2 linked regions of the Dinoroseobacter shibae DFL 12 = DSM 16493 genome follow. The protein of the gene in region 1 interacts with the protein of each later gene in a pairwise test. Links are inferred from orthologs where the notes say so. Each region holds a gene or a part of one and is shown on either strand. Other genes may lie near its edges.

Region 1 (14,518 bases):
TTTCAGGGAGCGCACATTTCTGAGCCCGAGGGGCTTGTACAGGGCTTTGAGATGCAATCTCTCGTTTCGCATTGGTTGGGTTTTTGGGGCTGGGAGGCACGGGCGATCACCGTGTCCCGAATGCAGGACAAGATCGTCGAGACCCCGGACGGCGCCTTCCATGTAGTTCTGAATGCAGGGCGTTTTTCCGGGCTGACACTGTTCACGAGCGTGGATAACGGAGGTACCTGGGACAGAAGTTTTCAATTTGAAAACAGTGATCTATTCTCGACCGCTCATCTGGATTTGCTCGAAGATGGCAGAACGCTGACAGTCTCCTATCAGGGAGCCAACCGCGAGGTTTTCTACCAGACCCTGAGCTATGACGCCCACCTTGCGAACTGGTCGGCGCTGACCGCTCCGGTCACGGTATTCGAGGCGGGTCAATCCGCACGGGTCAGCTTGCCGAACCATGTCATGGGGGTGGACGGGCTTCTTTATACCTTGGCTGTAGGAGACGCCTTCTTCGTACCGGAGATCAATATCGCAATGTCCGCCGATGAAGGTATGACCTGGGAGACCAGCGATATTCAGCTCTTTGGTAATCTTCTGGTTTCGGTCCGGGGGATATCCACCCCGGATGTGACTGGCGCGATCGTGGCAACAGATAACAGTCTCGCCTGGTACGACGCGACAGATCCCGACGCCCCACTCGTCGAGATTTCCGAGAACGGCTCCTTTGCGGTTCTGGCGAGCCATTACAGCCTGACGGTCGTTGAAGACGACATCTACCTCGCCAATATCACGACCGAGGATCTGCCCCAGGTCGAGCTATTTGTGTTTGAGGGTGCGACCCGGGCCTGGCGCGAGTTGGAGGTTCAGAACACCTTTGCCGCCGAGGCCTATGTGCAGATCAGCAGCAATCCGCAGGGCCATCTCTACCTGACATTCGACGATTTTGGCGACTCGACGCTTCGGGTTCTCGAAAGCCTCGATGGCGGCCTTACCTGGGAAATCGAGGCGGAGATCGAAGTAGAGGACCGGGTTTTTCCCGCGCTGACACGCATGGCTGCGCCGGAATACTTCACCGAAGACCTGGTGGTGTTCCAGATGGTCCAACCCCGGGAGGGCTCCGATTTCTATGGTGTAAGCGCGGTAACGGTCGACGTCGACGCGGACGGCAGCGTGCTCTTGGAGGGCCTGCGCCCGGCACGCGAACCCGTACGCGACCACATGTCCACGTCGCCACATCCCTGGGTGCCGGGGGAGCATTTGGATGGCGTCGGTTCTCTTTTTGAACGCAGTGTCGCAGAGGACACCCTGCTCTGAGCGCAGGGCACCCGGCGTCAGGTCTCCTTTCGCCGGGCAGCAATCCCGATCAGAACGGGATCTCGTCGTCGAGATCGTTATGGCGCCCGCCTCCCGCAGGCGCGTTGCCGCTGTCGCCGCCGAACCGGTCATCGCTGTATCCGCCGCCGCCGGACTGGTCCGAGACGTAGCCGCCACCACCGCCCATGCCACCGCCGCCGCCGTCGCGACCGTCCAGCATGGTCAGTTCGGACTTGTAGGGGCGCAGAACGACCTCGGTGGAGTAACGGTCCTGGCCAGACTGGTCCTGCCATTTCCGGGTTTCCAACTGGCCCTCGATATAAACCTTGGAGCCTTTGCGCAGATACTGTTCTGCCACCCGCGCGAGCGGTTCCGAGAAGATCGCGACGGAGTGCCACTCTGTCTTCTCGCGCCGCTCGCCGGTGTTGCGATCCTTCCAGTTCTCGGAGGTGGCAATGCGCAGATTGCACACCTTGCCGCCATTCTGGAACGTGCGCACTTCCGGGTCGCGCCCGAGATTTCCGACCAAAATGACCTTGTTGACCGAACCTGCCATTGCTGTCTCCCCGCGAATCCCGCGTCTTGTCTCACTGTTTCTGTGGCGAGGTTACACCATCGCCAAACCGTAAAGGAAAGGTCAATGCGCGTCTTGCACCGGGCGGCTTGGCGTTTTTTATCTCAAGCTCTATAACCTCGGGATACCAGGGGAGACAGTGATGACGCCACCATCTCGCGCGAAGGCGCTTGCGACGTTCTGCTTGTCGGCGACCGTGGCTCTTGTCCCGATCGGTCAGGCTCTCGCGGACACCACGCGGTCGACCAATTCACGCGCCTCCCTGTTTTCCTCGCAGACATCGGTCCTCGATCGGCGCGGGGCGACGCAGTATTCGCATTCGGCGCGTCTGCAGCCCCGGTCAATCTCCCGTGACGGCGAGATCCCCTCCTATCGTGGCAGCTATCGGGGGCCCTATCTGGACATGGCGCGCAACGCGGCGCGTCGGCATGGCATCCCCGAGGACCTGTTCCTGCGCCTTGTCCAGCAGGAGAGCGGCTTCAACCCCAAGGCGGTGTCGCACAAGGGGGCCATCGGGCTGGCGCAACTGATGCCGGGCACGGCGCGCATGCTGGGCGTGAACCCCCATGATCCGCAACAGAATCTCGAAGGCGGTGCGCGCTATCTGCGGACGCAATACCTGCGGTTTCGCAACTGGCGCTTGGCTCTGGCCGCCTACAACGCGGGCCCCGAGGCTGTCGCACGCCACAACGGCGTGCCCCCCTTCGAAGAGACGCGCAACTATGTGCGGCGCATCCTCGGCACGCTCTGAGCGGCGCTAGCCGTCCGACCAGTTCGGCGGGCGTTTATCAAGAAATGCGGCGATCCCTTCCTCGGTGTCGCGCAACGCCATGTTCTTCACCATGACATTCCCTGTAAACGCATACGCGTCGGCGAGGCTCATCTGTGACTGCTCGTAAAAGGCCCTTTTGCCGATGGCGACCACGGCCCCGCGCTTCTCGGCCACTTTGGTGGCAAGCGCGTTTGTCTCCGCCTCCAGATCTTCGGTTGGCACCACCCGATTGACCAAGCCGAGAGCCTGCGCCTTCTGCGCCTCGATCATCTCGCCGGTCGTCAACAACTCAAAGGCCTGCTTGCGCGGAATGTTGCGGCTGAGCGCCACCATCGGGGTCGAACAGAACAGCCCGATATTCACACCGTTCACCCCAAATCGCGCCCCCTCGGCGGCAACGGCCATATCGGCGGTGGCCACCAATTGGCACCCCGCCGCCGTGGCGATGCCGTGGACCTGGGCGATTACCGGCTGGGGCAGAGCTTGCAGTCCCATCATCATGCGCGCGCATCGATCGAAGAGATCCTTGAAGGCCGCGGCCCCACCATCCTCGGACTGCCGCGCGGCCGTCATCTCCTTGAGATCATGGCCCGCGCAGAACGCCCGTCCGGCCCCGCGCAGCACGACCACCCGAGTGGTGCGGTCCTCGGCCAGTGTGTCGATCTGTGCCTGCAGCGCAGCCAGCATCGCGTCCGACAACACGTTCAGGCTCTGCGGTGCATTCAGCGTCAGCGTTGCGATCCCGTCCGCATCGCTGCGTAAAAGAAGATCCTCGGCCATCTTGTCCTCCCGTTCATTTGGCGCGACCTTACGGGGCAAAAGGGCAGGGGGACAAGATGAGCGTCAAGATGGATGGACCCGCGCTGGAAGGGTTTCTGCAAGAGGCCTTTCCGCAAGTCGCCGAGGATTTCCGCATCGAAGAGGTCGCAGCAGAGCAAATGCGCGTGCGCCTCGTGATAACCGAGAAACATCTGCGCCCCGGCGGGACCGTGTCGGGTCCCTCGATGTTCGCACTGGCGGACGTCGCGCTTTACCTGATGGTGCTGGCGCGGCTTGGGCCCGTCGCTTTGGCGGTGACCACCAACTGCAACATCGACTTCATGCGAAAGCCGGCGGCGGGAAAGGACCTGATTGGCGAGGCGCGCCTGCTCAAGCTCGGGCGCAGCCTTGCGGTGGGCGATGTGCTGATCCGCTCGGAAGGCTCCAAGGCTGTCGTGGCGCGGGCTTCGCTGACCTATTCGATTCCGCCTTCGAACTGAAAACCCGCACGACCGGTCGCCTGAAATCCAACCAACGAGCGGTCTGGCGGCCTCTTTCGGTTCCAAATATCGACAATTATGTGGGGTAAATAGATACCTTATTTGCAGTCCATTGTTTTGCAACACAAAATCCCGCAAGAGCGCTCTTGACGCGACCGTCAGAACCCTTAGAACCGCGGCATCCAACCGGGCCCAGCCCGGCAACCGTTCTGATAGGGCGCGACTATGAAAACCTTTACCGCAAAACCGGCGGATATCGAGAAGAAGTGGATCCTGATCGACGCCGAAGGCATCGTTCTTGGCCGCCTCGCCTCGATCGTCGCCACCCGTCTGCGTGGCAAGCACAAAGCCACCTTCACCCCGCATATGGACATGGGTGACAACGTCATCGTCATCAATGCGGACAAGATCCAGCTGACTGGCAACAAGCGCAACAAGCCGAACTACTGGCATACGGGCTACCCGGGCGGGATCAAGTCCCGCACCACGGGCCAGATCCTCGAAGGCAAGTTCCCCGAGCGTGTTGTCACTCAGGCCGTCAAGCGCATGCTGCCCGGCGGTCCGCTCTCGCGCCAGCAGATGACCAATCTGCGCGTCTATGCCGGCGCCGAGCATCCGCATGAGGCACAGAGCCCCGAAGTGCTGGATCTCGCGTCCAAGAACCCCAAGAACACCCGGAGCTGAGTAGATGGCTGAAGAGATCAAATCCTTCGACGACCTGAGTGCCGTCGCTGAGGGCTCCGTCGCCGAGGCGACCCCCGAAACCACCATCTCGCGCGAACCTGTCCGCGACGACCTGGGCCGGTCCTATGCGACTGGTAAGCGGAAGGACGCGGTTGCCCGTGTCTGGATTCGTCCGGGCTCCGGCAAGATCACCGTGAACGGCAAGTCCATGGACACCTATTTCGCGCGCCCGGTGCTGCAGATGATCCTGCGCCAGCCGTTCCAGGTCGCCGGGGTCGAGGACCAGTTCGATGTCACCGCCACGGTCAAGGGCGGTGGGCTGTCGGGTCAGGCCGGTGCCGTGCGGCACGGTGTATCCAAGGCGCTGCAGCTCTATGAGCCCTCCCTGCGTGGCGCGCTCAAGGCGGCGGGTTTCCTGACACGCGACAGCCGCGTGGTGGAGCGGAAGAAATACGGCAAGGCCAAGGCCCGGAAGAGCTTCCAGTTCTCCAAGCGCTGAGTTCCGATTGCATTCGAGCTTGCGAAGGGCGTGCCGGTGGCGCGCCCTTTTCGCTGCTCGCCCCTTGACCCTGCACGGGGCATCCGGTTCTCTCGCCGCGCCAGCCGTCGCTCGCAGACTCGCACAGCAATTATGGAGTTTAGCCGATGTTTCTCACCATGAACCGTTTTCGTGTCAAAGCCGGTCAGGAAGACACGTTCGAAGATGTCTGGAAGTCCCGCGACAGCCACCTGAAAACCGTGGATGGTTTCGTATCCTTCCACCTCATGAAGGGCGAAGAGAGCGATGGTGTCCGCCTCTATGCGTCGCACACCCTGTGGCGCGATCGGGCAGCGTTCGAAGGCTGGACCAAATCCGAAGCTTTCCGCATGGCTCACAAGGGCGCGAAATCCAGTGCGGACATGTATGACGGACCCCCGGTGCTGGAGGTCTTCGACAGCGTACAGGAGCTGAGCTGAGCGCGCGGCCCGACCCCGCCAGCGCGCTTCAGAGCGCTTCAGGCGGCATCGTCACTTTCCACTTGTTACCCCTGCGGCAACTCCGCATCCTTATGAACGGGGGGGAGTGGGTGCGATGACAACACGAAACACGACAGCGCGGCGCAGTGAGGCCATGCAAGGCTACGTCATGGTCAGCCCGCCGCTGATCTTTACGATTCTGCTGCTTGCCGTTCCCCTCGTTGCAATTCTGGTGCTCAGTTTCTGGACCCAGAACTTCATGGAGTTCGATCGCAGCTTCACCTTGGCGAACTACCGGGAAGCGGTCACAGACCCGATCTATGGCACGCTGATGGGCCGGTCCCTGTGGATCGCCGGGATGGTGACTGTGGTGACCGTGGTGCTGGCCTTTCCCATCGCCTATTTCGTGTCCTTCCACGTCCCGCAGAACCGTAAGGCGCTATGGATTTTTCTGATCACGGTCCCGTTCTGGACCTCCTACCTGCTCCGCGTGTTCCTTTGGAAGGTAATCCTCGGCTTCAACGGAGTTCTCAACTCTGGTCTGCAAGGGCTTGGTATCATTGAGGAGCCACTGACTTTCCTGCTCTATAACGCCAATGCGGTCGTGATCACGCTTGCCCACGCTTACGCGCCCTTCACGATCCTGCCGATCTACGTGGCGCTCGAGAAAATCGACCGCTCCCTGCTGGAGGCCGCGCGCGACCTGGGCGAGAGCGCCTGGGGCGCGTTTTGCCGGATCACGCTGCCCCTAGCCATGCCCGGGATCGTGGCCGCGACCCTGATTGTGTTCATTCCGGTGATCGGCGACTACGTTACACCCCGGCTTGTTGGGGGGCCTGACGGTCTGATGATCGCCAACATGATCCAGACCCAGTTCCTGCGTCTGAACGATGCGCCCATGGGCGCGGCCCTCGCGGTTTCTGCCATGACCATCGTCAGCGCCATCGCCCTGCTTGTGGTGTTTGTGACCCGCAACATCGGGCGGGCCCCCAAATGAGCCGCCGGGTGTTGTGGACCTATGCGGTGGTGTATTTGGTTTTCCTCTACCTGCCGGTGGCCTTGCTGCCGATTTTCGCTTTCAACGACAGCACAATCATCGCCTTTCCACTCAGTGGTTTCACTATAAGCTGGTTCGTGGAACTGACCCAGATCCCGGCGTTGCATGACGCGGTGCGCAACTCGCTGATCATCGCGCTGTCGACGGCCGTGTTTTCCACGGCGCTCGGAGTGTTTGCGTCGCGTGCGGCCACGCGGTTCGAGTTTCCGGGCAAGGCGGGGATCATGGGGTTCATTATGATCCCGCTGGTGCTGCCCGAGATTATTGTCGCGGTTTCATTGCTGGTGGTGTTGCTGCAAATGGGCCTCAACCTGTCGCTTTGGGCGGTTATCCTCGGGCATACCCTGATCTGCACACCGTTCTGCATCGCCATCCTGTCAAGCAGCTTCAGCGGCCTCGACAGGTCGCTCGAAGAAGCCGCCATCGATTTGGGCGAGACGCGTCTCAGCGCGTTCCGGCTCATCATTTTGCCGCTGGTGGCCCCCGGCATCGTCGCCTCGCTTCTCATCTCGTTCACCATTTCACTGGACGAGTTCATCATTGCCTTTTTCCTGACCGGCACCGACCCGACCTTGCCGGTCTATATCTGGAGCCAGCTACGCTTCCCGCAGAAGCTGCCTGTGATCATGGCGCTGGGAACGATCCTCATTCTGCTGTCTCTCGTTCTGATCATCACCGCCGAAGCCTTCCGCCGACGCGGCTTGCGCAAGAGCGGCCAGACCGACACCGGAGGGTTCTTGTGACCGCACCCCTGATCCGCATCCAGAACGTCCAGAAATACTACGGCAGCTATCACGCTCTGCGAGATGTCTCGGTCGATATCGGCGCGGGGGAGTTTTTTTCACTGCTGGGCCCGTCCGGCTGCGGAAAGACGACCCTGTTGCGCACCATCGCCGGTTTCGAGGAATTCGAGAGTGGCACACTCACCCTCGGCGGCGTGGACATGGTGGGGGTGCCCGCCAACAAGCGGCCCACCAACATGGTGTTCCAAAGTTATGCGATTTTCCCGCATCTCAGCGTCGGCGACAACGTGGGCTTCGGCTTGAGGCGACGCACCGACCTGACCGGGGAGGCGCGCGCCAGTCTCGTCGCCGACGCCCTGCACATGGTGGGTTTGAAGGGCTATGGCGCGCGCGCGGCCCATGCACTCTCCGGTGGGCAACGGCAGCGTGTGGCGCTCGCGCGGGCGCTGGTGCTGAAACCCAAGGTCCTGCTGCTGGACGAACCGCTATCGGCCCTCGACAAGAAGATGCGCGAGCAGATGCAGACCGAGCTGCGGCGGCTGCAGCGCCATGTCGGCATCACCTTCATCCTGGTGACCCACGACCAGGAGGAAGCCTTGACCATGTCGGACCGGATCGCGGTGATGTTCGAGGGACGCATCGCGCAGCTCGCCCCCCCCCAGACGCTTTATGCGCAACCCGCAAGCCGGGCGGTGGCCGAATTCATCGGTACGATGTCCTTCCTGCCCGCGGAGATCAGCGGCGATCGGGCTGATGTCGCCGGTCTCGGCACGGTGCCGGTGACGGCGGATCAATGTGCTGAGGGCGCCACGGGGACCTGCGTGGCGGGCGTGCGCCCCGAAGGCATGGCGCTCGATTTCGACGAGACCGGGCAGGGCACCCCGGGCGAGGTCGTCGAGCGGGAGTATTTCGGGGACATGACCAGCTACCATGTCCGCCTCGACGGGACCGATCGCCTGGTTGAGATCGCCATGAAGAACGGGCCCGGCATTCCCGTGCTCGATCCCGGCGCGCGCACCCGGGTCCAATGGTCGCCCGAGGCACTGCGCTATTTCGCAGCCTGATTGCCCAGCCCCGCTCAGTCGTCCGGCGCGATCAGTCCCAGCCCGCGCAAGTAGATCCCGATCCCGGTTTCCAGAAGATCCTCTGGCGGGAAAGGGGCTTTGGACCCCGGCGCGCCACGGGCGAAAAGTTCCACAACCCCGTGGCTCATGGCCCAGATATGCGCCGAGAACATCGAAGCCGGCGGGCGCTTGTCCTCGGGGATATGCTTGGACAGTTCCTCCGCCGCGCGCTCCAGAACCTGCCGAGACCGGGCCGAGGCGGTGGCCAGCTCCGGTGTTGCCTGGTTCGAAATCCCGCTCTCGAACATCGCCATGTAGTGCCCGGGATGCTTGCGTGCAAAAGCGAGATAGGCCCGACCCGTCGCCTCGAAGGCCGCCAACGCCGAGGGCTGTCCGGCGTTGAACGCATACTCCATAAGGTCCGCGAAAATGGAATGCCCTTGCACGGCGATTTCGATGATCAACTCGTCCCGGCCGGAGAAATGGCGATAGACCGCTGCCGGGGTCACGCCGGCATTCTTGGCTGCCTCGGACAGGGTGAATCCGGTCGGCCCCTTCTCCTCGATCAGCTTGAGGGCGGCATCGACGAGCGCCGCACGCAAATTGCCATGGTGATAGCCGCGTTTAGGCATCCCAGATGTCCGGGCCTCCGCTGACCTGCGGGTCGAGGGCAGAAACAAGCTGTGTCTTCTTGCCGGTATAATCCAGACCCGAGAGGATTTGACGGATCGCGGCAAGACGCGCACGCCGCTTGTCATCGCTGCGAATGATCGTCCATGGCGCGACCTTGGTGTGACTTCGGGTCAGAGTCTCGGAAATCGCACCCGTATAGGCATCCCATTTCTTCAACCCCTCCACGTCGATCCAGCTCAGCTTCCATTGCTTGAGCGGATCCTTCTCGCGTCTCAGGAAACGGCGCAGCTGTTCGGCGCGTCCGACGTTGAGCCAGAATTTGACCAGGTGAATTCCCTCATCCACCAGCATTGCTTCGAACTCCGGCAGCTGGCGAAAGAACGCCTCCCGTTCGGAGGGCGCGCAGAACTCGAAGACATGCTCCACCACGCCGCGGTTATACCAGCTGCGGTCGAACAAGGTGATCTCACCGCCCGCGGGCAATTGTCTGATATAGCGCTGAAAGTACCATTCCGATGCTTCGCGGTCCGTGGGCTTGGAGAGGGCCACCACCCGCGTCGTACGCGGGTTGAGATTGGCGCGCACGCGCTTGATCGTGCCGCCTTTTCCGGCCGCATCGCGCCCCTCGAACAGCACGCAGACCCGCGCGCCGCTCTCCTTGACCCAGGACTGCAGCTTGACCAGTTCGATCTGCAGCGCCCTCAGGGTGTCCTCGTAGTCGTCCTTGTCCATGCGCGTCGCGTAGGGGTAGGTCGGTGACAGGATCTCGCCCTTCTTGGCACCGGCCAGTGCCGCCTGGACATCCGGCGGCGCATCATGGGTCGCAAAATGGGAAATGGCACCATCGAAGGGCAGGGACATCGGGGCGGTCCTCGTCTCAGGGGCGCGCAGGTCCGAAGGGCGCCGGTCACGGTCGTTCGGGCAGTATGGCGATTGCGCGGCTCAGCGCAATCCGGAGGCGCGTGCCGCCCGCGCCACTGCCGCGACGACTGCCTCCTGTTCGGCGTGATGCGGCATGTGGCCCCGACCTTCCAGCAGCACGAGGTTGCCATTGGGCAGGATTCGCGACATCGGGATCGCGTGCACCGTTTCGGGCACGACCTTGTCGGCGGTCCCGTGCAGGATCTCGACCGGCAAGGTCAGCCCCGGATATTTCTGAGACATGACCTGAATATGAGGCTTCAAGCCATGGACCTGGCGTGCATTCGTGTGGACCTGCGCAGGCCGCAGGGTCAGATCGACGCCGACATAGTCGATATACCCTGTCGGCAGCGGGTCGGGATTGAACAGCGATTGCGCGAAATCGGGCGCCCGGCTGCGCGGCACGAGAGCTACCAGCAACGGCACCAGCGTGGCGCCCCCCAGATCACTTGATGCAATGCTGTACCAAGGACCCAGGCCTCCGGGCCAGGGCATCGTCGCACCGCCCAGGGTCACGACGCCCGCGGCCTGGTCCGGTCGTTCCAGCGCCCAGGCCATGGCAACGGACCCGCCGAAGCTGTGCCCTAAGATGATCGCCCGATCCACGCCGCGCGCGTCCAGCGCCTTGGCCAGATGGCGCGCCTGCTCCTGCGGACTTTCGCCGCGGTCATGCAGGCGATCGGAATAGCCCAAGCCGGGCCGATCAAACGCCAGCGTACGGAACCCCGCCTCGTTGAGATACCCGGTCAGATCGAAGGTCAGGTCGCGCAGATTGCCCGACGCGCCGTGCAGCAGCACGACCGCAGGCCCGCGTCCGGCCTCGGCCACATGCACGGTCTTGCCATCCACCTGGATCAGGTCGCCAAGCGGCGGGGTTCTGTCAGAACGTGTCACGGTGTCCTTACCGGTCGCAGCGCAGGCCGTCAGTCCCGCCAAAGCGGTCACTCCGATGGCTGCCTTAAGTACCGATCTTCTCGAGGTCATATTCGGTGGTCTGGTATATCTCGTTCAACCAGTTGCCATATAGCAGATGCGCATGCGATCTCCACCGATTGAGCGGTGCGCGAGCGGGGTCGTCGTCGGGATAGTAATTCGTGGGAACGTTGATCGGCGTGCCGTTCTCCACATCCCGGTCGTATTCTTCCTTGAGCGTGCCGGTGTCATACTCGAAATGGTTGAAGATATAGAGCGCGCGGTGCCCGGGGTCCTCGACCAGGCACGGACCAACCTCGGGCGAGCCCAGGAGTGTGGTCAAACCGGGTACCGCGTCGATCTCCGATTGTTTCATCTCGGTCCAGCGGCTCACGGGAATGACGCAATCGTCCGAAAACCCGCGCAGGTAGGGGGAGGCGGGTGCAAGGTTGCGGTGCCGGAAGCAGCCGAACGCCTTGGCGGGGAGGATGTGCTTCTGCACTCCGTGGAAATGGTTGATCATCGCCATCCCGCCCCAGCAAACGCCGAAGGTCGCGTGTACATTGGTCTGGGTCCAGGCGAAGACCTCGCGCAGCTCGTCCCAGTAGGTCACATCCGCGAACTCCAGATGTTCGATGGGGGCGCCGGTGATGATCAGCCCGTCAAACTTGCGGTCTCGGACCTCGGCGAACGGGCGATAGAACGCCTCCATATGCGCGGCTGAGGTGTGTTTGGACTGATGCTCGGTCATCCGGATCAGGGTCAGGTCGATCTGCAAGGGCGTGGCGCCGATCAGCCGGGCGAACTGGGTCTCGGTTTGGATCTTCTTGGGCATCAGATTGAGAAGCCCGATCTGCAGGGGCCGGATGTCCTGGCGATCCGCGCGCCCCTGGCCCATGACCATCACTCCTTCGGAGGACAGCACATCGAAGGCAGGCAGGGTCTCGGGGATCTTGATCGGCATGAGAGGGGTCCGGCTTGTCGCGTGGAGGTGTGGACTTAGGCGCTTGAGCTCCGATTGCCAAGGGCGTCCGCGATCAGTGCCTCGAAATCCGCGGCATCGCGCATCCGGGCGATATCATCGGCTTCCACCGTGACGCCCCAGTTCTGCGCCATGGCCGCATAGCGCGGCTGACGGTGCGCGAGCGCCTGGGCATAGGTCCAGCGGATGAAGGCGTCCGGGTCTACCGCCTCGGGGGCCATACGGTTCTGGGCCAGATACTCCGCCCACACCCGGTCGAGGAACTCCGGTTGGTAGGCCATCGGCTTCGGGTCCCGGTCGAAACGGCGGATCAGTTCCTCGGTATGGGCCGCGTCGCCCTTGATCCAGACCAGCAGCGTCACAGCCGACAGATCGCGCAGCAGTGGATCCTCGGGGTCCTCGGCGTCCACCCATTCGCAGATCGACCCGCCGCTGTCGCACACGAAATGTGGATAGCCATAGAGTGCCTTGGCGCGGTCGATGAAATGTGCGGTGTCCTGCAACGCGGCGATCTCGGCGCGCCGGAATTGCGCCTGCCTGAGGCGGTATTCGTCGATCGGCACCCCTCCCAGCGCGGGATTGCCGGGCTTGCCGAGATAGGTGGAGACCGGTGAGAGGTTCTCCAGCGTGATGTTGGACCCGATATAGATCGAATCCGACATCAGCAGGTCCCGCAGGAAGGGCACCTGCATGGCCTCGCGCTTGAAATTGTCCACGATGTGCTCGCCCATATACCGGGTGCCGATCCGGTAATCGACGGAGTAATGGAACCAGTTTCCGGACTCGCGCAGCCGGTTGGACACGAAAGTCTTGCCAAGACCGGACATGCCGAACAACAAAACGTGTTTTTCCGGCGCGGAGGCCCAGGCAGCGGGCGTGTCATAGAGCATTGGCGGGCCTCCGTCGCGGGCGATCAAGTGCCCGGGTTCAACCGGAAAGCAGCCGCCGGGTCAAGCGTCCGTCCAGCACGATCAGCCCCAGCGCCAGCAACCCGAAGCCGAGGAACGCATACCCCGGCAGCGCCTCGCCGCGCACCAACGCTCCCAGTGTGATCGCCACCGGGGCCACCAGAAGGGTACAGAGCATCAGGTTGCCCGATCCCGCCGCGGCCAGCACCCGGTAATAGAGCAGATAGGCAAAGGCCGTCGCCACCAGCGCATAGTATCCCACGGCCAGCATCGCGGTACCGGAAGGCAGGGCCGTGGGCACCCCGTCGAACATCAGCGCTCCGGGGATCATCACCAGGCTGGATGCGGTCAGCATGCCGGCTGCCGCCACTTCAGGCGCCAGCCCCTTGAGATGCATGCGCGCCCAGGCCCCTGCAAACGCGTAAGACACCGTCCCGGCAATAACCGCGAGTTGCGCCAATGATTGCAAATCGAAATGCCGGAAGTTGTGCAAACCGATGGCCGTGGCCACCCCGAGAAATCCGAGGGCGACGCCAAGCCCCCGGTTCAGGGTCAGGCGCTCATCGGCGAAGACCAGGGCCGCCACCACCACCCCGAAAACCGCCGTGGCCGCATTCAGGATCGAGGTCAGCCCGGTCTCGATATGAAGCTGCCCCCAGGCCATGAGCGAGAACGGCAAGACGTTGTTCAGAAGGCCCATGACCAGGAACGCGCCCCAAAGACGCAGGTCCCGCGGCACGGCCGTTCCGCGCCACAGGATCACCGCCCACAATAGCAAGGCCGCGATGCCCACCCGGTAGGCGACCGAGGTCACGAGAGGAATTTCGTCCAAAGCGATCCGGATCGACAGGAAGCTGCCGCCCCAGATCAGTGAAAGCAGGCCCAACTCGGCCCAGGCGCGTAGCGAAAGAGATTTCTGTATCGTCATGGAGCGCATCTACCGTCAAACAATCACCTCCGCGATCCGAAACCTGCGCAAAGAAAAACCCCGCCGAAACCGGCGGGGCGTGACACAGATTCAGCGGGATCAGAAGTAGTAGCCGATCCGGAAGCCGTAGCTGACAGAGGTGTTGTCCCGGAAGTCCGAGACCGGCGTTCCCGGCGGTCCGTTGGGCGCCTGGGACAGGGCATCACCAAGCCAGCCGTATTCGACACCGCCGGTGATCTTGATGTTGTCCCGGCTGTAGGTCACCCCGAGCGATATGGCGTCGCGACCGTCGATCGGTCCTAAGTTTCCGAAAATATCGCCGCTGTCGGGTTCGTGGATATAGGTGATCGCTCCGGCCCAATTCTCGTTGAAACGTCGCCCAACGCCGATCCTATAAGTGATCGTGTCGCTTTCGTAGGCGGCAAGGGCATAGTCTTGGCCGAGCGATGCGATCCCAGCGGCGTAGACCGGCGGATCGATCTCGAACTCGCTCCAATCGACCCAGCGGATCGAGCCGAAGAGCAGCGTGTTTGCCGCGATTCCGGTTTGCGCCTCGAGATGCACCGACTGCGGGATTGTCGTCTTGAACCCGTCGTCCAGAACGGCAGGCCCGCCCGGGGTCAGGAAGCTCTCGGAAGATTCAAAATTATGGTCGATGGCCGAGTTATAGGTCAGCGCCACCCGCAGACCAATCTCGGGACGTTCATAGGCCGCACCGACCATATAGCCGAACTCGCGGTCGTTGTTGGTCGTCAACTCGTAGCCCGGGATCGTGGGCAGAGCGACGAAGCCCTCCACCTGTTGGGCGCGCAGGCC
Region 2 (14,679 bases), 340 kb from region 1 along the record:
GGAGATGGGGATCTACGACCGCTTGCGCGAGAAGGCGAAGGCCGAGACGCGGCCTGCCTTCACGCTCCATGACGGGCCTCCCTATGCCAACGGGAACCTGCATATCGGCCACGCGCTGAACAAGATCCTCAAGGACATGGTGGTTCGGTCCCAGCAGATGATGGGCCGCGACGCGCGGTACATCCCCGGCTGGGACTGCCACGGCCTGCCGATCGAGTGGAAGATCGAGGAGAAATACCGCGCCAAGGGCCGCGACAAGGACGAGATCCCCGTGATCGACTTCCGCCAGGAATGCCGCACCTTCGCCGAGGGCTGGGTCGATGTGCAGCGCGAGGAGTTCAAGCGCCTCGGCGTGACCGGCAACTGGGAAAAGCCGTACCTGACCATGGACTTCCACGCCGAGCGGGTGATCGCCGAGGAATTCATGAAATTCCTGATGACCGGCACGCTCTACCAGGGCTCCAAGCCGGTGATGTGGTCGCCGGTGGAGAAGACCGCGCTGGCCGAGGCGGAGGTCGAATACCATGACCGGCAGACCGACGCGATCTGGGTGAAGTTCCCGATCACCAAGGCGCGCGTGGGCGAGAGCCCGGTGGACGAGCCGGACGACCATATGGGGGCGGGCGCGCAATTGCTGGCCGAGCAGTTGGAGGAGTCGGCGGTCATCATCTGGACCACCACCCCCTGGACCATCCCGCAGAACCGCGCGATCTGCTTCGGGGAGGGGATTTCCTATGGTCTGTACGAGATCACGGCGACGCCGGAGGAGTGCTGGGCGTCCGTGGGCGATACCTACATCATGGCCGACGCGCTGGCCGAGGCCGCGCTGACCCAGGCGCGGGTCGAAGGGTTCACCCGGCGGCGCGATGTCACCGCCGGGGAGTTGAGCCGCGTGACCTGTGCCCATCCCTTCGCCGGGGCCGAGGGGGCCGGGGGCGAGTGGGATTTCGACGTGCCGCTTCTGGCCGGGGACCATGTGACCGACGATGCCGGGACCGGCTTCGTGCATACCGCGCCCAGCCATGGCGATGACGACTACGCCATCGGAGTCAAGCACGGGTTGCCGATGACCTATAACGTGCTGGATGACAGCAGTTATCGCGCCGATCTGCCGTTCTTCGGCGGCGAATGCATCCTCAAGCCCAACGGCAAGCCCGGCGGGGCCAACAAGGCGGTGATCGCCAAGCTGGTGGAGCTGGACCGGTTGCTGGCGCGCCAGCGGATCACGATCTCGGACGCGCATTCCTGGCGCTCCAAGGCGCCGGTGATCCGGCTCAACCGCCCGCAATGGTTCGCGGCCATCGACAAGCCCGTGGGCGACGGCAACGACACCTATGGCGAGACGATCCGCCAGCGCGCGCTGACCTCGATTGACCAGCTGGTGACCTGGACGCCGCAGACCGGGCGCAACCGGCTCTATTCGATGATCGAGGCACGGCCCGACTGGGTGCTCAGCCGTCAGCGGGCCTGGGGTGTGCCGCTCACCTGCTTTGTGAAGAAGGGTGCGCAACCTGCTGATCCCGATTATCTTCTTCGCGATCCGGCGGTGAATGCACGGATCGTCGAGGCGTTCGAAAATGAAGGCGCGGATTCCTGGTATGCCGAGGGCGCCAAGGCACGGTTCCTGGGCAACGAGCATGACCCGGAGGCCTATGAGCAGGTCTTCGACATCCTGGATGTGTGGTTCGATTCAGGATCCACCCATGCCTTCGTGCTGCGCGACCGCGAAGACGGGTCCGAGGACGGTCTGGCCGATCTCTACCTCGAAGGGACGGACCAGCATCGCGGCTGGTTCCATTCCTCGATGCTGCAGGCCTGCGGGACCATGGGGCGCGCGCCCTATCGCGGGGTGCTGACCCACGGCTTCACCCTGGATGCCAAGGGCAACAAGATGTCCAAATCCGTCGGCAACACCGTCGCGCCCGAGAAGGTCGTGCAGCAATACGGCGCGGACATCCTGCGGCTCTGGGTGGCGCAGTCGGATTACACGGTCGACCTGCGGATCGGGGACGAGATCCTCAAGAACGTCGCCGACAGCTACCGGCGGCTGCGCAACACCATGCGCTACCTTCTGGGGGCGCTGAGCGCGTTCGAAGAGGCCGACCGGGTGGCGCCCGAGCAGATGCCGGAGATGGAGCGGGTGATCCTGCACATGATGGCCGACCTCGACGAGCGGGTGCGCGCGGGCTACGCGGCCTATGATTTCCAGGGGGTGTTCCAGTCGGTCTTCCACTTCGCGACGGTGACCCTCTCGGCGCAGTATTTCGACATTCGCAAGGATGCGCTCTATTGTGATAAGCCCGACAGCCTGCGGCGGCGCGCGGCGCTGACGGTGATGGATGCGATCTTCCACCGGCTCACCGCCTGGCTCGCGCCGATCCTTGTGTTCACCTGTGAGGAGGTCTGGCTGGAGCGGTTCCCCGGGCCCGACAGCTCGATCCACCTGCAGGACTTCCCCGCGCCGCGCCCGGACTGGCGCCACCCGGAGGCCGTGGGCCGCTGGGAGGTGATCCGGGGCGTGCGCCGGGTGGTGACTGGCGGGCTGGAGCTGGAACGGCAGGCCAAGACCATTGGCGCTTCGCTGGAGGCGGCGCCGACCGTCCATGTGCCGGCCCATGTGGCTGGGATGATCGATCCGGAGCTTTTTGCCGATACCTGCATCGTCTCGCAGCTGACGGTGTCCACCGATCCGGTGCCCGAGGGGGCCTTCACCCTGCCGGATGTGCCCGGGGTCGGCATGGTCTTTGCCCGCGCCGAGGGGGAGAAATGCCAGCGCTGCTGGAAGATCCTGCCCGATGTGGGCACCCATGCCCATCCGGGCACCTGCGCGCGTTGCAACGACGCGTTGGACGCCTAGGCGCGAGGAACTGCCACAGCCGATGGCCCGCTCCTGCAGGGGAGTGGGCCGAAGCGGTTTGGGCGCTACATTCGCCCGCAGAGAGAGAAGGCCCTGAACATGACTGAACCCACCTATACCCCGCCCGCCGTCTGGACCTGGGAGACCGAGTCCGGTGGCAAGTTCGCCAGCATCAACCGTCCGGTCGCGGGGCCGACCCATGACAAGGCGTTGCCCGTGGGGGAGCATGGCTTGCAGCTTTATTCCCTGGCGACGCCGAACGGGGTGAAGGTGACCGTGCTGCTGGAGGAATTGCTCGCCGCGGGGCACACGGGGGCGGAATATGACGCCTGGCTCATCCGGATCAACGATGGCGACCAGTTCGGGTCGGGTTTTGTCGAGGTCAATCCGAATTCCAAGATCCCGGCGTTGATGGACCGGACCGGGGAGACACCCGTGCGGGTGTTCGAATCCGGTGCGATCCTGCTGCATCTGGCGGAGAAGTTCGGCGCGTTTCTGACCGGGCCCGAGGCGCGGGCGGAGATGCTCTCATGGCTGTTCTGGCAGATGGGCAGCGCGCCTTACCTCGGCGGCGGGTTCGGGCATTTCTATGCCTATGCGCCGGAGAAGATGGAATATCCGATCAACCGCTTCGCCATGGAGACCAAGCGCCAGCTCGACGTGCTGGACCGGCATCTGGCGGAGCGCGACTGGATGGCCGGCGGGGTCTATACCATCGCGGACATGGCGATCTGGGCCTGGTACGGGCAGCTGGTGCTGGGGCGGCTTTACGAGGCGGCGGAGTTCCTGGATGTGACCAGCTATACCCATGTGCTGGACTGGGCTCAGCGGATCGATGCGCGCCCGGCGGTGCAGCGGGGGCGGATGGTCAACCGCACCTTCGGGGACCCGGCGATGCAGCTGCATGAGCGGCATTCGGCGGCGGATTTCGACACCATGACCGAGGACAAGCGCGCCGCCGCCGGGTGAGCCCGGGCCGCGCCGATATCCGGGCGGCCCTGCTGGCGCTGGCGGCGCGGCGCGGGCCGGGCAAGACCTTCTGCCCGTCGGAGGTCGCGCGCGGTCTTGCCGCCGACTGGCGCGCGTTGATGCCCGAGATCCGGGCAGAGGCCGCGCGGCTGCAGGCCGAGGGGCATCTGCAGGGCTTCCAGCGCGGGCGTCCGGTCGATCCGGCAACCGCCCGGGGACCGATCCGGCTGGGCCTGCCGCGCGGCTGAGACCGCTTTGCGGGCGCGGGCCTGCGTGCTAGCAGGGTCCGTCACCCGGTCCGGATCCCCCCATGCCCCTCGATGTCTTTCTTGCCGTTCTGGTCGCCGCCTTCCTGCACGCGGCGTGGAATGCGGTGATCAAGACCGGCGGCGACAAGATCGCCGTGATGCTGATCATGACGCTGGTGCAAGGCGGCTTGGGGCTGGCGATTGCCCTGACGCGTCCCCTGCCAGGCCCGGAGGTCTGGGGCTGGCTGCTGGCCTCGGGGGTGTTTCACAGCCTCTACAAGCTGGCGCTGGCCTCTGCCTATGAGCGGGGGGATCTGAGCCGGGTTTATCCAATCGCACGCGGCGCGGCGCCGGTGCTGGTGCTGGGGATCGGGGCTGTCGCGCTGAGCGATGTGATCACCGGCCTCGAGGCGGCGGCGGTCGTGGTGCTGGGATGCGGGATCCTGCTGATGGCGCGGGGCATCTTCAGCCTTGGCGAGAACCGCGCGCTCTTGCCTTTCGCGCTGGGATCGGCCCTGGCCACGGCGGGGTATTCCCTTGTGGACGGGATGGGCGCGCGGGTCTCCGGGGATGCGGTGGGGTATGTCGCGTGGCTTTTCGTGCTGGACGCGGTGTTTTTCGCCCCCGTGGTGCTGGCGTTGCGGGGCCGGTCGCTGCTGGCGGGGCCGGGGCGGCAGGACTGGCTGAAGGGCGGGGTGGCGGCGCTGGCCTCTTACGGGGCCTATGCGATCGCGGTCTGGGGAATGACCCGGGCGCCCATCGCATTGGTCGCGGCGCTGCGCGAGACCTCGATCCTGTTCGCGGTGCTGATCGGTTGGCTGGTCTTCGGCGAGCGGATGGACCGGATGAAGCTGCTGGCGGCCGGGCTGATCGTGACCGGCGTGGTGCTGATGCGGGTCTGAGACACCGGGCGAGCGGGGCTCAGGCCTTGGGATGGGCGGCGTTGTAGACCTCCAGCAGCCGGGTGGCGTCCACCGCCGTATAGGCCTGGGTGGTCGAGAGCGAGGCATGGCCCAGCAATTCCTGGATCGCGCGCAGATCGCCGCCCGCGGCCAGAAGGTGCGTGGCGAAGGAATGGCGCATGGCGTGGGGCGTGGCACTCGAGGGCAGGCCGAGCTGCATCCGGGCCTGTTCCATCACCTTGGCGATCACACGCGGGTTCAGCTGCCCGCCACGTTTGCCGCGAAAGAGCGGCCCGTCCTTTTCCAGCGGATGGGGGGAGAGGCGCAGATAGGTGTCGACAGCGGTGCGGGCGGCGGGCAGGACCGGCACGATCCGTTCCTTGTCGCCCTTGCCGCGGATGGTCAGCACCTCGGGCAGGGGCGCGGCGGCCCCGGTGAGCCCCAGCGCCTCGGAGATTCGCAGCCCGCAGCCATAGAGCAGGGTGACCACCGCCACGTCGCGGGCGGCGATCCAGCTGTCGGCGGCTTGCAGCTCCACCTGGGCGATCATCTCGAGGGCTGCGTCCTCGGCCAGGGGGCGGGGCAGCTTGCGCTGGTATTTCGGGCTGCGCGCAGCCAGCACCGCGGTGGGTTCGAACCCGTCGCGTTCGCCCACCCAGCGGAAAAACGACTTCACCGCCGAGAGCGCGCGGGCCAGCGAGCGCGCGCCGAGCCCGCGCCGCCGCTCCGCCGCCATCCAGGCGCGCATGTCGGACTGGGTGATCCTGCGCAGCCGCGCGGGGCTGGCCAGCCCGCCGTCATGGCGCGCGAGAAACCCCAGGAACCCGGCCACGTCGCGTTGATAGGCGCTGAGCGTGCTGGCCGGTGAGTCGTCCAGCGCGCGCAGATGGGTCAGCCAGGTCTCCAGCTGGTCCGCGCAGGCCGGGCTGAGGGCTGCGTGCGCCACGGCTCAGACGATCCAGCGCAGGATGGCGCGTTCGACGACCTTGGCGAAGAAGGACAGAAGGTCGGTGCCCTGGTTCGGGGTGAACTGGCTGGCGTCTTCGGCCCCCAGGGCCATGAGGCCGGGCAGGCGGGCCTCGCCGAACTCCAGCCGCAGAAGCGCCTCGGACGCGATATAGGGCGCGGCCTCGCCATAGATCGGGGCGGTGTGTTTCTGCACCGCCTGCAGCGTCACCTTGCGCGCGGGCAGGCCGTTGGGGGTGCCGATCAGCGTGTCGATCCGGCCCCGGGGCACGATGCTCAGCACCTCGTCGAGAGCAGCGAGCGCGGGGTCGGGCGTGGCCTCGTCGGTCTCCAGCACCAGCCGGATCGCGTCCACCTGCAACAGCGACGCGACCTCGCCCCCGAGATTGTGCATGAAGGCCGCGAAATCATGGGGCTCCAGCAGGCTGAGCACCGCGCGGTGGACCTGGTTGGTGCCGGCGAGGTTCTCGTAGGCCGCCGCGATCACGCTACGATGGGTGTCCTCGAGCCGGCCCAGCCGGGCTTGCAGCCGGTCCATGGCGAGCCCGCGCAGATCGACGATATTGTCGCCCATCCGCTGCGCGTCCGCCGACAGAAGCGCCCGCATCAGGTCGGGATCCTCCAGGATCACGTCCGGTTCGGCCATGATCCGTTCCTTGAGATCATGGCGCTTCAGCGCGGGGTCTGTCATGGGCCTGCGATCCTCTTTATAGCCTGCTCTGGCTGTTATGGACCGCAGGTTACACGATTAGAGAATCTTCTGACCAGTCTTTTCCCAATCGGACAGGAAAGCCGCCAGTCCCTTGTCGGTCAGCACGTGGTTCGCCATCTGCTTGATCACGCCCGGCGGGGCGGTGGCGACGTCGGCGCCAATCAGGGCGGCCTCCTTCATGTGGTTGACCGTGCGGATCGAGGCGGCGAGGATCTCGGTCTCGTAGCCGTAATTGTCGTAGATCGTGCGGATGTCTTCGATCAGTTCCATCCCGTCGACGTTCAGATCGTCGAGCCGCCCGATGAAGGGCGAGATGAAGCTCGCACCCGCCTTGGCCGCCAGCAGCGCCTGGTTGGCCGAGAAGCAAAGGGTGACGTTGACCATCTTGCCCTCGTCCGTGAGCGTCTTGCAGGCCTTCAGCCCGTCCCAGGTCAGCGGCAGCTTGACGGTGATGTTCTCGGCGATCTCGGCCAGCTTGCGGCCCTCGGCGATCATGGCGTCGGCCTGGGTGGCGACCACTTCGGCGCTGACGGGTCCATCGACCAGCTCGCAGATCTCCTTGGTGACTTCGGTGATGTCGCGGCCGGATTTCAGGATCAGCGACGGGTTCGTGGTCACCCCGTCCACCATCCCGAGGTCATTGAGTTCGGCAATGGCGGCCACATCTGCGGTATCGACGAAAAACTTCATGTGCTCGGGTCCCTCGGGCTTGCGGTTGTGTTACCGCTCTCATAACGCAGGTGCGGGATGCGCGAAAGGGGGGCGGCGTGCGGTTTGAGGCGGGCGATCTTGTGGCGGTTCTGACCACGCAGCCGCTGGACCGGACGCTGGACTACAAGGCCCCGGAGGGGGGCTGCGTGCAGGGCGATTTCGTCGAGGTGCCGCTGGGCCCGCGCAAGGTCGTCGGCGTGGTCTGGGGGCCGGGGCAGGGCGACTGGGACCCGGCCAAGCTGCGCCGCGTGCTGCGGGTGCTGGACACCCCGCCCATGCGCGACGAGATGCGCGCGTTCCTGACCCGGGCGGCGCGCTACACCCTGACGCCGATGCCGGCGATGCTGCGGCTGGCCACGCGCGCGCCGGGGCTGGGCGACGCACCGTCGATGCGCAAGGTGCTGGTGGCGGGCGAGGGGGAGCCTGCGCGCATGACCGAGGCGCGGATGCGGGTGATGGACGCGCTGGCCGCCTATGGCGGTGCGCCGGTCACGCAAGCCGAGCTGGTCGAGGCCGCGGGCGTCAGTGCCTCGGTGATCAAGGGGCTGGTGGCCGCCGGTGCGATCCACGAGCAGGACACACCCCGCGACCTGCCCTATCCGCCGCTGGACCCCGCGCGGCCCGGCAAGCCGCTGACCCCCGAGCAGGAGGCCGCGGCGGGGCATCTTCTCCACGGGATCGAGGCGGAGGCTTACGGCACCACGCTGCTCAAGGGGGTGACCGGGTCGGGCAAGACCGAGGTCTACCTGGAGGCGGTCGCGGCCTGTCTGGCCAAGGGGCGGCAGGCGTTGGTGCTGCTGCCGGAGATCGCGCTGAGCGCGGAGTTCCTGACGCGGGTGGAGGCGCGGTTCGGCGCGCGGCCCGCCGAGTGGCATTCGGGCGTGACCATGACCGAGCGGCGGCGCTGCTGGCGGATGGTGGCCGAGGGCGGCGCGCGGTTCGTGGTGGGCGCGCGTTCGGCCCTGTTTCTGCCGTTTCAGGATCTGGGCCTGATCGTGGTCGATGAGGAACACGACACCTCCTACAAGCAGGAGGAGGGCGTGCTTTACAACGCCCGCGACATGGCGGTGTTGCGCGCCTCGCTGGCCTCGGCGCAGGTGGTGCTGGCCTCGGCCACGCCGAGCCTGGAATCCTGGGCCAATGCGGAGGCGGGCAAGTACCTGCGCGTCGATCTGGGAGCGCGTTTCGGGGCGGCGGAGCTGCCCGAGATGGCCGCGATCGACATGCGCGCCGAAGAGGTGCCCTTCGGGCGGTGGCTGTCGCCCAGCCTGAAACGTGCGGTCACTGCACGGCTGGAGGCGGGGGAGCAATCGCTGCTGTTCCTGAACCGGCGCGGCTATGCGCCCGTCACCTTGTGCCGGGCCTGTGGGCACCAGATCGGCTGCGAGACCTGCGACGCGCGCATGGTGGAGCACCGGTTTCAGAAGCGGCTGATGTGCCACCAGTGCGGCGCGACCCGTGCCATCCCCGAAGCCTGCCCGTCCTGCGAGGCCGAGGGCAAGCTGGCGGCGGTCGGCCCGGGTGTGGAGCGGCTCGCCGAGGAAGCGGCGGAGGCGTTTCCCGACGCCCGGATCGCGGTGCTGTCGTCGGACCTGTTCGGCTCGGCGCGCGCGCTCAAGGCCCAGATCGTCGAGATCGCCGAGGGGGCGGCGGACATCATCATCGGCACGCAGCTGGTGGCCAAGGGGCACAATTTCCCGCTGCTGACGCTGGTCGGGGTGATCGACGCCGATCTCGGGCTGCAGGGCTCGGACCTGCGCGCGGCGGAGCGGACATTCCAGCTGATGCGGCAGGTGGCGGGGCGCGCCGGGCGGGCGGAAAAGCGGGGCGAGGCGCTGTTGCAGACCTACCAGCCGGACCACCCGGTGATCCGCGCGATCCTGACCGGCGACGAAGAGGCGTTCTGGCGCGCCGAGGCCGGTGAGCGTCATGCGGCGGGGATGCCGCCCTATGGCCGGATGGCGGGGATCATCCTGAGTTCCCCTGACTTGCAGGAGGTGTTCGACCTGGGCAATGCGCTGGCGCGCAACCACGCGCCGCTCTCGGCGGTGGGGGCGACGGTCTACGGCCCCGCACCGGCGCCCATCGCGCGCATTCGCGGCCGGCACCGGGTGAGGCTGCTGGTGACGGCCCCAAAAGGGGTGGCGTTGCAGGATGCGTTGGCGCGCTGGGTGGGACAGGTCAAGACCGGGCCGAACCTGCGCCTGGCGGTGGACATCGACCCGCAGAGCTTCTTCTGAGCCGGTCGCGCCGGGGGCGGTTGTTTACACAGCCCGAAAAAAAGCGAATGATGTTAAAGAGCTGGGGGGAATTGGCGACAATCGGTCATGTATCTGGAGCATTTCAACCTGCGCAAGCGCCCGTTTGCGACCTCGCCGGACCCGGCGTTCCTGATCTGGTCCGCACAGCACCAGTCGGTTCTCGATGCGGTTCTGGACACGCGCCCGGAGGCGCCGCCGGTGTCGATCCTGTTGGGCGATATCGGTCTGGGCAAGAGCACGCTGGCCCATGCCCTGCAGGAGCGCCTGATCGCCGAGCAGGGGGGGCGTGTCGGGTTGATCTCCGTCCAGCTGAACACGGCGGAGGAGGCGATCGCGCATGCCCTGCGCAGCCTCGAGGGGCAGGCCCTCGACGGCTCTGCCGAGGCGGCGCGCGCCCGTCTCGAGGCGCTTCTGGCCGATGGGACGGATGGGGGCTGCGCCACCGTGCTGATCGTGGACGAGGCGCAATCCCTGTCGGACGCGGCGGCGAGCGCGCTGCTGTCATTGGTGCGGGATACGGAGGGCGCCGTGCGCTGTCGGCTGCTGCTGGTGGGGCTGGGGGCGCTGGAGGCGCGCCTGGCGTCCCCGGCGCTGGAGCCGTTCGAGGCGGAGCTGCGCCCGCCGCTCAGGCTGCGGCCGGTGTCCAAGGACGAGGCCGCTGCCTATGTCTCCGGTAGGCTGGCGCGGGCGGGTCATGTGGGGCCTGATCTGTTCACCCCGGAGGCTGTCGCGGTGATCCACCGCCACGCCGAGGGTGTTCCGCGGCTTATCAACAAGGCGTGTGATCTGGTCCTGCTCACGGCGGCGCAGGAAGACAAACGCGTCATCGAGGCGGATCTCGTGCGCGAGATTCTGCGCGATGTCTCGCTGGCAAGCGGTGCGATGAGCTTTCCCGGGGCAGCAGGGGCAGTGGCGAAACCGCCGCGCGCGCCCGAGGCGCAGGCTGCGACGGGCCGTGCCGGTGGACCGTCGTCCGCGCGTCCAGCGCAAGCGCCCAAGGGCCGGGGCGGGCCGGAGATCGAGGTCAGTGCCTCGCAAGGCATGCGGCTGGAACGCGCGCTGATCGAGACCCTGAAGACCAGCACCCAGAGGTCCGCCGCGCCGCGCAAGCCCGCGGCCGCGCGCCCGGACCAGGCGGCGGCGTTGCCTGAGGCGTCGATGCCGGAAGCGCCCGGGGCCGGAGCGCTGCCGTCCAAGGTCGGAGCGGAGGTGCGGCCGGTCAGTTCCCGGCGCGTGGTCACGGGGGCGCTGGTCGCGGCGGCCTTGGTGGGCGGCGCGGCTATCCTCTACAGTCTGGATGTGTTCCCGGTCTTGAGAGACGGCGCCGTCACGGGTGAGGACCCGCGCAGTGGCGAGGTGTTGCCGGCTCCTGACGCCACCTGGATCGCGCAGGATCTGGCGCGGGATGCGGGGACAAGTGCCGAAGCCGCGGAGGCGCAGGCCGCTGTCGCGGAGGCGGAACAGAGGCTGCAGGCCTTGCAGGACGCCGCTGCCTCCGCGGAGGCGGAGCTGGCCGAGATCGCTGCGCGGCTGGATGCGCGGACACGCGAGCTTGCGACCGTGGAGGAGGCGGTGTCCGAGGCGCAGTCCGTTCGGATGGAGACCGACGCGGAGCTTGACGTCATGCGCACGCAGATCGACGCAGAGCAGGCCCGGCTCGCCCGGTTACAATCCGAGGCTGAGGCCGCGGAGGCGGCGCTGGCGACCCTGGCGGTCAGCGAGAAGATCGCCGACGATGCCTTCGCGGCGGCGCAGACCGTGTCGAACACGATGCCGGACCCGAAGGCGCCCGATCCGGTGCGCCTGCAGCCGCAAAAGCTGGATGCAGCGGAGGCAACGACCTTCTTTCTCGCCGCGCTGGAGAGCGACGACCCTGCCGAGGTTGCCGTGAACTACTCGCGCGCGGCCCTGCGGGGGCACACCCGCGCGGCATCCTTTCTGGCGCAGCTTTACGAGACCGGGGACGGGGTGCCGTTCGCACCGGATATGGCGGCGCGCTGGTACGCGGTTGCCGAGGAGCCCGCGCGCATTCTGGCCGAGGACAGCCGCGCTGCCGATGTGGTGCCCGCCGTGCAAAGCGTGGTGCCACTGGGGTCCGCGGTGGTGGCTGGTGCGCCGGGCGAGTTTGTCTGGCAGGGCGTGGGCGCGCATTTCATTCTGGAGCTCGCTGATACCGACGGCACGGCCATCGCCTTTGCCGAGACCCGCCTGAGCGCGGTTGCCGTTTCTGTCCCGGAGGGTACGGCGCAATGGCGGGTGCGGACCGACGGGGGGGCCGAGACCGCGTGGCAGCCCATCGCCGGGGCAGGGGATTAGACCGGTCCCGGCGCGCGGCCCGGTTTCGCTCAGCAGCCGATGACCGCGCAGATCCGGTTCCGGTAAGCTTCGTTGGCCGCGCTTTCGGGTGAGGTCATGGCGGGGCGCGCCCGGGTGCAGTTGGGCTGGTATGTCGCCACCAGACCGTCATTGACGCAGGAGGAGACATCCCATCCGGGGGGGATGTCGTTGAGATCCACCTGCTGCCATTTCGGATGGCCGCTGGCCTGCAACTCGGCGAACCCGTTCAGGATGAGGTTGGAGACATCCGACACCGCGGTGCAACTCGCCCGGTGATAGGCGTTGCGCTGCGGGATGTATTCGTAAGTCATCAGCACCGCCTTGACCGCGACCACGGGCACCGGCTCGGCCTGGAAGGCATAGGTTCCGGCGGGGATTTCGGAAGGCAGGTAGACCGCCTCCAGCAAGGGGTCATCGACCGGCACGAGGTGGAACCGGTTGGCATCGATCTCGGTTTCCGAGAACAGCCGCGTTGGGGCCCCCGCGACGTAGAAGAACGCGTCGATCTCGCCCGCGAGGAGTTGCGCCATGGCCGCGTCCGGCCCGATGGTCAGCAGTTCTCCGGCGTCAACTTCGAGAAGGTCGAGAAAGAGCGACGCGGTCAGGAAGGTGCCGCTGTCCCGAACCCCGATGGCCACGCGCTTGCCTGCGAGGTCCGCAGGCGTCGTGATGTCCCGCGTGGCCAGCAGGTGGACCTCCTCGTTGTAGAGCGGGAAGGCGATGCGTACCCCGGCGATGGCGCGCGCGATGTTCTGGTCGCTGGCGGAATAGGTCTTGAGGTATTCCAGCACGTCGCTCTGCACGATGCCGAACTGGGTGGCGCGCCGCTGCCGCACGCCGAGGAAATTTTCCAGCGAGCCCGCGCTTTCAACCACGTTGAGGGTCTGTCCGCATTGGTCCACCAGGTTGGAGATGTCGCGGCCGATCTGGATATAGGTGCCGGTGGGGCCGCCCGTGAGGATGTTCTTTTCGAACTCCTGGGCGGCGACCGCGCCGGAGCCGAGCAGCAGGGCGAGACCGGCGCGGAAGATCTGGAAGAGGCGACGTTTCAAAATACTCATGATGTGTCCTTTTATAGCCCGGGGCGATGGCGCCTCAGCAGCGACCGAGATCCCGCACCAGCGAGACCAGGGTCTGCCGGTTCACGGTGGTGAACACGCTAATAAGCGCGTCATGGGTGCAGACCCCGTCCGTCAGAAGGGTCCGCAGGCGTTGCAAATCCTGGGGGCTCGCGGCCTCCAGGCCGGGGGCCTGGGCCACCGCCAGGTTGACCCGTTGTACCGGTTTCGGAGTACCGCGCGCGAGAACCGCGTTCGCCGAACCCGTGGTCGGCGGTTCTGTCCGGGCCGGGGCGACCGGCTCCGGCGCGGGCGCAGCCGCGAGGGCGGCACGTTCCGCGCGCAATTCGGCGATGTCCGCGGTCAGGGTGGCCAAGGCTTGTTCTGCTTCGGATGTCTCCGTGGTCAGTTGTCGGAGGGTGGCGCGGGCGGCGGTTTCCTCGGCTTCGCGCTCTGCAAGGGCGGCGGTCGTCGTGCCAAGGCGGTCCTCGGTCAGGTCAAGCGTGGCCTGCAGGGTCGCGAGCCGGGCTTGCGCGGCGTCGTGCGCGCGCACCGCTTCTGCAGCACGGGCCTCTGCGTCCTGCGCCGTGGCTTCGGCCGCCTGCGCCGCGGCGAGAGCGGCTTGTTCCCGCGCCGCGGCCTGAGCGAGCGCCTCCTTGACCTCTGCCGCGCGCGCCTGTGCGCTTTGCAAGTCCTGTGAAGCTGTTCGCGCGGCGGCTTGTTGTGCATCGGCCTGTGCCGTGAGCGTGTCGAGCTGGGCCTGCGCCGCAATGACGAGATTTGCCGTGGCCAGATACTCGGCCTTTATCGCGTCGAGCTCGGTGTTGGCGTCGGCGATTGCGCTTTCCATTTCGGCGCGGGTCGCCCGCAGATCGGCCAGTTCGCGAGCCAGTTGGGCCTGCGCGGCTTCCGTGGTCGCCAGGTCCGACAGCACGCCTTCATGGGTGGCGCGGTCTGCGTTCGTCTGCGCGCGCAAATCGGACAGCGCGGCCTCTGCGACAGCTGCCTGCGCGTCCAGGTCCGCGAGCTGTTGTCGGGCGTCCGCCGCTTGCGCCTGCATCTCGGCCAGAGTGGATCGCAGGTCGTCTGCATTGCCTTGCAGCGCGGACAGATCCTGCTGCGCCAGGCTGCGCGCGGCTTCGAGATCGGCGATTTCGCCTTCCAGACCCGCAATCACCCGGCGAAAGGACGCGGCTTGCTCCGACAAGCCTTGCACCTCCGACGCGGTCTCTGTTGGTCCCGTCTGTGTTTGTGCCGGACCCATGGTGGTCATGGCGGCGAGGGTCACGGCTCCGAAAATCGCGTGGCGTAGCAGGGCGTAACTCCTCAACTTGTAAACAGTTTGTTAACCAAGAGCAGATTAGGCGCAGCTGCGCGCCCGACGCAAGGATTTCGGTCTTCGGGCGTCAGCCCGTCCCGGGGGGTTGCCGCATAACGCCTTGTGAAACGGGCCAGATCCTTGCCGAAGCTGTCGCACGCGTCCCCACGCGCCACCGTCAGCCGGATCGCCAGAATGCGCGACACCGGCTGCGCGCACGCCCGATGTTCGGCGCAATTCGGATGGAATCTGCGACAATCTGCCCTACCATTCTGCAGGTGGACGAGATGGAGGGGGAAATGAGGTTTCTCAGAACACTCGCATTCGCGCTGCGGAACCT

Evidence for each region.
Region 2: the proteins of ssb (region 1) and DSHI_RS09820 interact in binary tests that used the Escherichia coli proteins (3 or more experiments, as listed by UniProt). The link is inferred for Dinoroseobacter shibae DFL 12 = DSM 16493 from one-to-one orthologs.

What each region holds. Positions count from the first base shown.
Region 1 is NC_009952.1:1,656,756-1,671,273, reverse strand. Bases 112-2,902 are described here. They hold ssb (single-stranded DNA-binding protein), read right to left. Parts: upstream 1,865-2,902; coding sequence 1,358-1,864; downstream 112-1,357. Other genes in these bases: DSHI_RS08160 (enoyl-CoA hydratase), read right to left, coding at 2,640-2,902; DSHI_RS08165 (lytic transglycosylase domain-containing protein), read left to right, coding at 2,025-2,633; DSHI_RS08175 (hypothetical protein), read left to right, coding at 112-1,308. Also shown: more of DSHI_RS08175, read left to right, coding at 52-111; more of DSHI_RS08160, read right to left, coding at 2,903-3,434; DSHI_RS08155 (PaaI family thioesterase), read left to right, coding at 3,491-3,913; rplM (50S ribosomal protein L13), read left to right, coding at 4,139-4,597; rpsI (30S ribosomal protein S9), read left to right, coding at 4,602-5,096; heme-degrading protein HmuQ, read left to right, coding at 5,243-5,554; DSHI_RS08135 (ABC transporter permease), read left to right, coding at 5,670-6,551; DSHI_RS08130 (ABC transporter permease), read left to right, coding at 6,548-7,354; DSHI_RS08125 (ABC transporter ATP-binding protein), read left to right, coding at 7,351-8,418; DSHI_RS08120 (TetR/AcrR family transcriptional regulator), read right to left, coding at 8,433-9,050; ppk2 (polyphosphate kinase 2), read right to left, coding at 9,043-9,912; DSHI_RS08110 (alpha/beta fold hydrolase), read right to left, coding at 9,994-10,866; homoserine O-acetyltransferase MetA, read right to left, coding at 10,931-11,848; DSHI_RS08100 (hypothetical protein), read right to left, coding at 11,884-12,756; DSHI_RS08095 (DMT family transporter), read right to left, coding at 12,794-13,702; DSHI_RS08090 (outer membrane protein transport protein), read right to left, coding at 13,802-14,518. UniProt on the Escherichia coli protein: Plays an important role in DNA replication, recombination and repair. Binds to ssDNA and to an array of partner proteins to recruit them to their sites of action during DNA metabolism. Acts as a sliding platform that migrates on DNA via reptation.
Region 2 is NC_009952.1:2,007,496-2,022,174, reverse strand. Bases 7,062-10,013 are described here. They hold DSHI_RS09820 (primosomal protein N'), read left to right. Parts: upstream 7,062-7,421; coding sequence 7,422-9,605; downstream 9,606-10,013. Other genes in these bases: DSHI_RS09815 (ExeA family protein), read left to right, coding at 9,693-10,013; fsa (fructose-6-phosphate aldolase), read right to left, coding at 7,062-7,344. Outside these bases: ileS (isoleucine--tRNA ligase), read left to right, coding at 1-2,857; yghU (glutathione-dependent disulfide-bond oxidoreductase), read left to right, coding at 2,957-3,826; DSHI_RS09845 (DUF3253 domain-containing protein), read left to right, coding at 3,823-4,074; DSHI_RS09840 (DMT family transporter), read left to right, coding at 4,137-4,976; DSHI_RS09835 (tyrosine recombinase XerC), read right to left, coding at 4,996-5,922; DSHI_RS09830 (DUF484 family protein), read right to left, coding at 5,926-6,633; more of fsa, read right to left, coding at 6,691-7,061; more of DSHI_RS09815, read left to right, coding at 10,014-11,942; DSHI_RS09810 (TAXI family TRAP transporter solute-binding subunit), read right to left, coding at 11,972-13,024; DSHI_RS09805 (coiled-coil domain-containing protein), read right to left, coding at 13,059-14,228; DSHI_RS09800 (hypothetical protein), read left to right, coding at 14,639-14,679.